2 regions of the Novosphingobium mangrovi genome follow, and region 1 is predicted to be linked to the other one. Evidence: predicted binding sites of a transcription regulator. Region 1 holds the regulator's gene; the other holds the start of a gene.
What was found. The regulator LexA, encoded in region 1, represses DNA repair genes until DNA is damaged. The targets are predictions, from matches to a motif close to GTTCCNCNCTTGTTCT.
Positions count from the first base shown of each region.

Region 2: the regulator LexA is predicted to act here: its motif matches at 2,361-2,376, upstream of recA (recombinase RecA).

Region 1 covers NZ_JALHAT010000005.1:106,903-111,749, reverse strand. The annotation lists gene MTR65_RS05705 (molybdopterin molybdotransferase MoeA) at 1-1,163, shown strand, start outside; gene lexA (transcriptional repressor LexA) at 1,286-1,972, shown strand; gene MTR65_RS05695 (ComEC/Rec2 family competence protein) at 2,000-3,904, opposite strand; gene gltX (glutamate--tRNA ligase) at 4,308-4,847, shown strand, end outside.
Region 2 covers NZ_JALHAT010000010.1:40,204-45,050, reverse strand. The annotation lists gene MTR65_RS08025 (hybrid sensor histidine kinase/response regulator) at 1-2,053, shown strand, start outside; gene recA (recombinase RecA) at 2,452-3,525, shown strand; gene MTR65_RS08015 (hypothetical protein) at 3,822-4,076, opposite strand; gene MTR65_RS08010 (threonine ammonia-lyase) at 4,093-4,847, opposite strand, start outside.

The DNA.
Region 1 (4,847 bases):
CCGACCCGATGCGCCGCGAACATGTCGACATGGCAGGCGCCATCGGCCGCTACCTTGCCGAGCCACTGCTCGCCCGCCGCACCCAACCCGCCGGGCACCTTTCCGCAATGGACGGCTATGCGGTCACCGATGGCGATCTTGCCGGCCCCTGGACCATCGTGGGCGAAAGCGCGGCCGGGCACCCCTTCGTAGGCAGCATGACGCGCGGTGAAGCCGTGCGCATCTCCACAGGCGCCCTGCTGCCCTGCGATGCCGCCGGGGTCATCGTGCAGGAAGACCTCGCGCGCAGCGACACGGCACTCACGCTCACCGGCACAGGCCCCAGCCCGCAGGATCGCCACGTGCGCCGCCTCGGCTCGGACTTCGTAGCTGGCAAGGAGGTTCTGCCCGCCGGAACCCGCATCGGCCCCGCCCAGATCGCGCTCGCCGTCTCGGCCGGACACAGGCACCTGCCCGTCTTCCGCGCGCCCCAGGTCGCGATCATCGACAGCGGCGATGAGCTTTCCTCCGATCCGGAGAACTGCGCCACGCACCAGATCCCGGCCAGCAATGGCGCCATGCTGGAGGCAATGGTCGCCGGGCTCGCGGTCCAGACACGCCGCATCGGACCGGTCGGCGACACGCTCGACGCGCTCCTATCCGCCTTTGACGAGGCCGCCCATGCCGACGTCATCGTCACCAGCGGCGGCGCGTCCGTTGGCGACCACGACCTCATCCGCCCCGCGCTCGAAGCCTGGGGCGCGAAGCTCGACTTCTGGCGCATCGCGATCAAGCCGGGCAAGCCGCTCCTCGTCGCCACCCGCCCCCGCTCGCAGCGCCGCCAGATCATCATTGGATTGCCCGGAAATCCGGTCTCCGCACTCGTTACCGGCTACCATTTCCTGCTCCCGCTGCTGCGCCGTCTGATGGGCGCACTCGATCCCGCGCCCATGGCTGTCACCACCCGTCTCGACGGGGACCTGCCGGCCACCGGCGCACGCCGCGAATTCCTGCGCGGCACCTGGGACGGGGAATGCGTGCGAGCCGTGCGCGTGCAGGACAGCGGGGCCCTGGGCGCTCTTGCGGGCAGTAACGTCCTCATCGACCGTCCTGCGAACGGATCGGAAACACCTTCTGGCGCAAACGTGCGCATCTACATACTCCAGAACGGCGGTATCGCTTGACGTGGGAAATTCTGTTGCTTAATTGTTCTCAGAATGTTCACAAGTGGAACATCCAGAAGAACAGCTGATGCGCGGGAAGCCGAATTTCCGTGTGCGGCAGGCGCAGGAAAGAGGCAGCGAACATGTTGACCCGCAAGCAGCACGAATTGCTCCGGTTCATCCAGACCCGGCTTGACGAAACCGGCATTTCGCCCAGCTTCGAAGAGATGAAGGACGCGCTGGACCTCAAGTCCAAGTCGGGCGTGCACCGCCTGATCTCCGCGCTGGAGGAACGCGGCTTCATTCGCCGCTTGCCCAACCGCGCCCGCGCGCTCGAAGTGCTGCGCCGTGCCGACGAAGGCGGCCAGACAACGGCTCCGGCCGCCAACTCGAACGTCGTGCCCTTCGCCAGGCCCGAAACCGCCGCTCCCGCACCGACGGCCGATGTGATCGAGATCCCCTTGCACGGACGCATCGCTGCGGGCGTTCCGATCGAGGCGCTGGAAGACCAGGCGATCCTTCCCGTGCCCGCCGCGCTTCTGGGCGCGGGTGAACATTACGCGCTGGAGGTTTCCGGCGATTCGATGATCGAGGCAGGCATTCTTGATGGCGATTTTGCCTTGGTGAAACGCACCGATATCGCCAACGATGGCGAGATCGTGGTCGCCCTCGTGCGCGGCGAGGAAGCGACGCTCAAGTACCTGCGCCGTGAAAACGGCATGATCCGCCTTGACCCGGCCAACGCGGCCTATGAACCGCAGATCTATGCGGCCGACGAGATCAAGGTGCAGGGTAAGCTCGCAGGCCTCCTGCGCCGCTACTTCCACTGAGCCGACCGGATCGCAGCGCCCCGCGCGCTATCGATCCGAAGACATCGATGAGGGCATGGGCGGGATGAGGTCCTGCAAGGACATCTCGCCTTTGCGTCCATGCCACCATCCATGCATCCCCTGCCCCTGCGCGACATTGCGCACCACGCCGCGGGACAGATCGACGCTCAGGCCTCCCGTCTGGCTGAGCGTGCCGCGATCGGCCTTGAACCAGCGCGGTCGGCATGCCCGCGGCAGCCAACGATCCGAGATCACGATGTCAGCCCGGTCGCAGGCGGCAGCCAGTTCGCGCTCGGGCACGATGTCCCGGCTCCTCGACAACAGGACGTTGGCTGCGCGCGCCTGCATCTGCAAGGTGATCGAACAGAAATCGGCATTGCAACGCGCGCCCGGATGATCGGGGAGATAGATCGTCTCTCCTCGCAACCCCGCATTCTCCTGGAAATTGTCGCGCACGTAGTCGCTACGCGTGTTGCGTAGCAGCAGCAGCCTTGGCGCATCACGCCCGGCCGTCCGCTCCACAACGCCTACGTTGCGGCCATCCCCGGCGATCAGCAGATCAGGCGGCGACTGATTATAAAGAACAAGAAAGCCCACGAGGCAGGGAACAACGCCCAGCAGACGCACCTTTCCGACCAACAGCGCCAACCAGAAACCTCCGACAAGAAACAGCGAGAAAGCCGCCTCGCCCATGCCCGGCACCAGCGTCACAGCCCCTGGTTGCGCCGAGACCCAATGCGCCAGTCCCAGCACCGCATTGATGGTCCATCCCACAAGGCCCCAGAGCGGCCCGCCAAGGGACACGACATCGGCCGCCAGGGCCAGGACGACCCCGGGCATGATCACAAAGGTCGTCAATGGGATTGCCACGAGATTGGCCAATGAACCGTAGAGCCCGGCCTTGTGAAAGTGGAACAGCGCAATCGGCATCAGGGCGAGCTCGATTACGAGCCCGGTCAGCATGAGCATGCCGAACCACCGCACGCCGCGCATCCAAGGAGATTCTTCACGCGGCCCCAGGAAATTGCGCACGGGCGCGCAGGACGACAGGGCCACGATGGCGAGGACAGCGGCAAAGCTCATCTGGAAGCTCGGCCCCACCACGGCCTCAGGCCATAGAAGCATCACGGCGAATGCCGCCACCGCCAGAATGCGCAAGGACAACGCCTCACGGCCCAGTGCCAGGGCGCCAAGCACGAGCAGCGCCGCGATACACGAACGAACCGTCGGCACCTGCGCGCCAGTCAGCAGTGTATATCCAATCCCCCCGAGCGCCGCGAGCCCGGAAGCCAGCATCGGCAGGCGAACCCGCAGGGCCAAGGCGGGCCACAATGCGAGCGCCCGAACGGACAGAACGTAGATCAGGCCGATTACGGCCGTCACGTGGAGCCCGCTTATGGCCAACAGGTGCGCCAGGCCGGAATCTCGCATGGCCTGCGCATCGTCTGCCGTGATGCCCCCTCGATCCCCCGTGACGAGCGCCACGGCAATGCCAGCCGCCTGCTCATCGACCTGCTCGCGAACATGGCCAGCCAGTCCGCGCCGAATGCGCGCCAAAGGCGCTTCCCCTCCTGCCGCTGGCTCCAGGACGGTCACGGGCTTCAAGATCGTTCCCGAACCGGCGAGCCCGGCAAACCAGGCCGTTCTTGCAAAATTATAACCACCCGGGAGCAGGGGCGCTGCCGGCGGCATGATCCGCGCCTCGAACTGGATGAGACTGCCCTCACCGATCTCCGCCGGTCGGACAGATTCGCCATCGGACAGTTCGTCCGGCAGGTTGAGCCGGATTTTGAGAGCACGCCCGCTTGCCGGGTCGCGCGTGGCGACCACCAACCTGCGCCGCGATTGGGCCGATTGCGGCTCCACCGCGAGCACCCGCCCCGAGAACGCTCCATACAAAGGCCGCTCGATGGGAGGTGTCCCCACCATCATGGAGCGCCCCCAGATCAGGACGCAGCCCCCAGCGACCATCAGAGGCACCCAAAAAAAAGCTTGCGAGACAGTTTGAAACGCACCACATCGCCGCCAGCAAACTCGGGTCGCCAAGCTTGCTGCACAGCACAACGCAATGAGGCCTGCCCATTGGGACGGCTTCGGAAGCGCAAACCATGCCGCGATGCCGGTCCCGAAAGCCACGGAAAGCCACGGGACACGATCGCGACACGATTGCGAAAGAAATCCTTCGATTGCCGCCAAAGCACTCGACAAGTTGCGTTCGCTGTTCCATTGCCGACCCCGCAATGCAGCGTCTCCGGACATGATGTCCGGGCCCACAATTTTACCGGGTCGGGTGACCTCGATCGCCATGCCCGGAATAGGACAGAAGGTGATTGGAATGGCAAGTGGAAGTGCAACGAGCGGATCGAGCGGCACCAAGGCCGTCGTTACGCGCTTTGCTCCCTCGCCGACCGGCTTTCTGCATATCGGCGGTGCCCGCACCGCGCTGTTCAACTGGCTCTTTGCCCGCCACCACGGTGGCAAGTACCTCCTGCGCATTGAGGACACCGACCGTGCCCGCTCGACCGATGCCGCGATCGAGGCCATCTTCGACGGCCTGTCCTGGCTGGGACTGAACGGCGATGAGGAGCCGGTATTCCAGTTCGCCCGTTCCGAGCGTCACGCAGAAGTCGCCGCGAAGCTGCTGGAGGCAGGCCAAGCCTATCGCTGCTACCTGACCAGCGAACAGCTCGCCGAACGCCGCCAGAAGGCACAGGACGAACGTCGTCCCTTCCGCCTCGACAGCGAATGGCGCGACGCCGACGCTTCGCAGTGGCCAGAGGATCAACCCTACGTGGTGCGCGTCAAGGCTCCCCGCGAGGGCGAAACCACCATCGACGACCAGGTCCAGGGCCCCATCACGGTCCAGAACCGTGAG
Region 2 (4,847 bases), on a different contig from region 1:
TGGACAGGCCACGTGCGATGTCGCGGCCGAGGCCACGGCTGGGCTCGGCGCTCCGCTTTGGACCGCGCAGCTGCGCCGGGCCGGGCGCGGTGACGATTTCCTGATCTGGACCTTTACGCCCCAGTCCGCACCCGATCTTGTCGGGGGCTTCGTGCAGCATCTCGAAGGCGGCCTTGGCCGGGGGCTGGCACGGGCGGGCATCGCCGCGGCGTTGGTCGAGCCAGATGGCACGATCCGCGCGGCCAGTGCGCTCTTTGCGGAACAGGCGGCGGGCGATCCCGAGGCAAGCCTTGTCGGAACCGACTTCATCGAACTTCTCGCCCGTGACGAGAACGATACGATCAGCTGGGCCCGCAGCGAAGGTCATGGCGAGCCTATGGTTCTTTACGCCGTGCCGGTCGCCGATCCCGATACGCCCGATCCGCTCGACGAGACGACGACGCCGTCGTTGATGCTGGCGGTTCCCGCCTCGCAGGGGATCGGCGCGCGCGCCGGGGGCAGCGGGGCTTCGCCGCATCTGGAAGCGCTTCTGGCGCAGCTTCCGCTGGGGCTTGCCATGGCGGATCGCGATGGCCGCCTGCTCTTTGCCAATTCCGCCTTCATGCGGGCTGCTGGCCGTGAGGGCGAGGACGCGCCGACCTATCCCACCGACCTTGTCGTGCGTGAGGACAAGCGGGCACTTTCCGAAGCGATCCGACGCTTTGCGCAAGGCCCCTCCAGCGCGGGCGACATCGCCGTGCGCCTGTCCGCACAGGCCGAGGATCCGGTCTCGCTCAGCCTGGCAGGCGTGCGCGGCCTGGGCGATGCGGCTGTTCTCCTGGGGCTCACCGATACCTCGGAGGAAACGCGCCTCAAGCGCCAGGTCGCACAGGCCACCAAGATGCAGGCCGTGGGCCAGCTGGCGGGCGGTGTCGCCCATGATTTCAATAACGTGCTGACCGCGATTCTGGGCACCTGCGATCTGATGCTGATGCGCCATACTCCGGGCGATTCCGACTACGACGACATCCAGCAGATCCGGGCCAATTCCAACCGCGCGGCCTCGCTGACGCGCCAGCTTCTTGCCTTCTCGCGCCAGCAGACGCTGCGCCCCGAAGTGCTCCAGCTGCCCGACGTGGTGGCCGATGTCGCGCAGATGCTGCGCCGCCTGATCGGTGAGAAGATCGAGCTGGTGGTCAAGCACGACCGCGATCTGGGCCCCGTGCGGGCCGACCCCACGCAGCTGGAGCAGGTGATCGTCAACCTGTGCGTCAATGCGCGCGATGCCATGCAGGGGCGCGGCGACGGCTCGGGCAAGCTCACGCTCTCCACTCGCAAGGTGCTGACAAGCGACGCGCGCACGTCGCGCAGCGAGATCATCCCGGCAGGTGACTACACCGCGCTCATTGTCGAGGACACGGGCGGGGGCATTCCGCCCGAGGTCATCGGCAAGATCTTCGAGCCGTTCTTTACCACCAAGGAGCAGGGCAAGGGCACCGGCCTTGGTCTTTCCACGGTCTATGGTATCGTCAAGCAGTCGGGCGGCTTCATTTTCGCCGAAAGCGAGCCGGGCAAGGGCACGCGCTTTGTGGTCTACCTGCCGGTCTACCATCCCGCGCCGGGCGCGCAGGTGGAAGCTGGCGCGCCCGATGCCCAGGCCCAGGCCGAGGTCGAGCCCAGCCAGTGGGCCGGGGGAGGGCGCATCCTGCTCGTCGAGGATGAGGTGACCGTGCGGATCATCGCCGAGCGCGCGCTGGTGCGCCAGGGCTACGAGGTGACCTGCGCCGAAGATGGCGAAGATGGTCTTGCCAAGGTCGAGGACGTGATCGCGGCAGGGGGCGGTTTCGACCTGGTCGTCTCCGACGTCGTCATGCCGAGCCTTGATGGACCGGGCATGGCGCGCGAGATCCGCGCCATCGTGCCGGGCATGCCGGTGCTGTTCATGTCGGGCTATGCCGAGGAGCAACTGCGCAAGGAAATCGGCCTCGCCAATGCCTGGTTCATGCCCAAGCCGTTTTCGGTGCAGCAACTCTCCGAAAAGGTCGGCGAGGTTCTTGCCCGTACCGCAAAGTAGCGCCGACTCCGCGCGCATCTGTTCGAAACTGTGGAAACGGGCGGTTCGTGCATTCGTGCCGCTGCGGCCATGATGTGCGGGTCTTCAGGACTGGTCTTGGCCTGAGGCACGTGGCGCAAGAAGGTAAAGGCGTGCGGGCGATGATCCGAGGGCGGTGGAGGTGTGTGCCGCCGAAAAGCCACCGTTTCGGAAGGCTTAGGAGCCGTCTTACGAGTGGCCAGAGCGTGCGCGCCGCCGGAATGGGAATGCTGCATGCACCCCGCCGTACGCCCACCGGCAGGCGGTTAAAATTTGTTCAAATGCAGATGTTCCCATCTTGTTCACGTAGAACAAATGGAATACATAGTCCCCGGTGACGTTGACCTTTCCGGTCAGCCCGGTAGCACAGGGGAAGTTTTATGGCTGCTCAGCTCAAGCTGATCCAGGAAGGCAAGGAAAAGGACGCGATGGACCGTCAGAAGGCGCTCGACGCGGCACTCGCACAGATCGACCGTGCGTTTGGCAAGGGCTCGGCTATGAAGCTGGGCTCGAAGGAAACGATGCAGGTCGAGGCGATCTCGACCGGCTCGCTGGGGCTCGACATTGCGCTCGGCATCGGCGGCCTGCCCAAGGGCCGCGTGATCGAGGTGTACGGCCCGGAAAGCTCGGGCAAGACCACGCTCGCGCTGCACGTCATTGCCGAGGCGCAGAAGAACGGCGGCACGGCCGCGTTCGTCGATGCCGAGCATGCGCTCGACCCGGTCTACGCCAAGAAGCTGGGCGTGGACATCGATGAACTGGTCGTCTCGCAGCCGGACACCGGTGAACAGGCGCTGGAGATTACCGACACACTGGTGCGCTCGAACGCGATCGACGTGCTGGTGGTCGACTCGGTCGCCGCGCTCGTTCCCCGTGCGGAAATTGAAGGCGAGATGGGCGATAGCCACGTCGGCCTCCAGGCCCGCCTGATGAGCCAGTCGCTGCGCAAGCTGACCGGCTCGATCAACCGCTCCAAGTGCATGGTGATCTTCATCAACCAGCTGCGCATGAAGATCGGTGTCATGTACGGCAACCCGGAGACGACAACGGGCGGCAACGCGCTCAAGTTCTACGCCTCGGTCCGCCTCGACATTCGTCGCACCGGCCAGATCAAGGATCGTGACGACATCATCGGCAACTCGACCCGCGTAAAGGTGGTGAAGAACAAGGTGGCCCCGCCCTTCAAGCAGGTCGAGTTCGACATCATGTACGGTGAGGGCATCTCCAAGATCGGCGAGATCCTCGATCTGGGCGTGAAGGCGGGTATCGTCGAGAAGTCGGGCTCGTGGTTCAGCTACGACTCGATCCGCATCGGCCAGGGTCGCGAGAACGCCAAGAACTTCCTTAAGGAAAATACGGAAGTCTGTGAGCGTCTCGAAAAGGCGATCCGCGGGCAGCGCGAGGGCCTCTCCGAAGAGATGATGGTCGGCCCTTCGGCAGAAGACGAGGAGTAAGTCTTTCCATGCCTTCGCCGCGAAGCGGTGGGAGGCACGATCGAAACACGAAAAGAGCCCCGACCGGAAGGTCGGGGCTCTTTTCGTTTCGCCGTGATAGGGCGAGACGAAATTCGGGAATGTAGGAGCACGAAAAACAAGAAGGTCTTGATTCAAGGGGCCATCGCCCCTTGACCCCGGAACGGGCGACCTCACCTTTCCCAGCCAGATTAGCGCGAGTGAGGTGAGGGTGGCCGTTCGGGGAACCTGAGGGCGATGGCCCTCGGAACTATTCCTTCAAACCTTGTGGACCTGTCTCAGGAACTTCGATCCAGCAGGTCGAGGAAATTGCGGGCCGCCTCGCGTTCGGCTTCGTCCTTGAAGGCGACGTCAAGGTCGGGGGCCTGTCCGAACATGTGCATGAGCGCCCAGAGCGCGAAGCGGCGCCCGGGGTCTTTTTCCATGCCCAGGTCCACCTTCATCTTTTCCAGTCCGCTCTCGAGCGCGCCGGGGCTGATGGTGGTGGGATCGTCGGTGCCGAAGTAGCGGCGCAATTGGTCGTTGAAATCCATGGCGTGGGCTCGCGTGTCAATCGGTGGAGGTCAAGACCTTTGCGTAGGCCTGCGCGTCGGTGTTGCCGCCCGAGAGGACCACGGCGGTTTGCGGGCCGACTTCGACCTTGCCCGCAAGGACGGCAGCCAGCGCGGCCGCGCCGCCCGGTTCGACGACCAGGCGCAGTTTCTCGAAGGCAAGGCGCTGGGCGCGGCGCACTTCGGCCGGGGTGACGGTCAGCCCGAAGGGGCAGTGCAGCGAAAGTACCGCGAAGTTGATGGGGTGCGTCGCGGGTGTCTGCAGCGCATCGCACGCCGTTGGCGGCGCGTCGGGCCCGACGGACAGGATCTTTCCTGCCGCCAAGCTGCGGCAGACATCGTCCCAGCCCTCGGGTTCAACCGGGACGATGGCCGCGTCCGTGCAGGCAAGCGCGAGGCCGGCGGCAAGGCCACCGCCGCCGCAAGGGGTGACGATCCGGTCGGGCCCGAGCCCGGTCATGTGCCCCATCTGCGCCGCGATCTCGATACCAACCGATCCCTGGCCCTCGATGACCCAGGAATCACCGAAGGGATGGACGAGTGTCGAGCCGCGCTCGGCGCAGAGCCTGCGCGCGACTTCGTCGCGGTCGACGCCGCCGGGGCGGTCGTAGAGCACTACTTCGGCGCCAAGAGCGCGCGTGTTGGCGAGCTTCACGGCGGGGGCATCGGTGGGCATGACGATGGTGGCCGCAATGCCCAGCCTGCGCGCGGCCCAGGCGATCCCCTGCGCGTGATTGCCGCTCGAGACCGCGA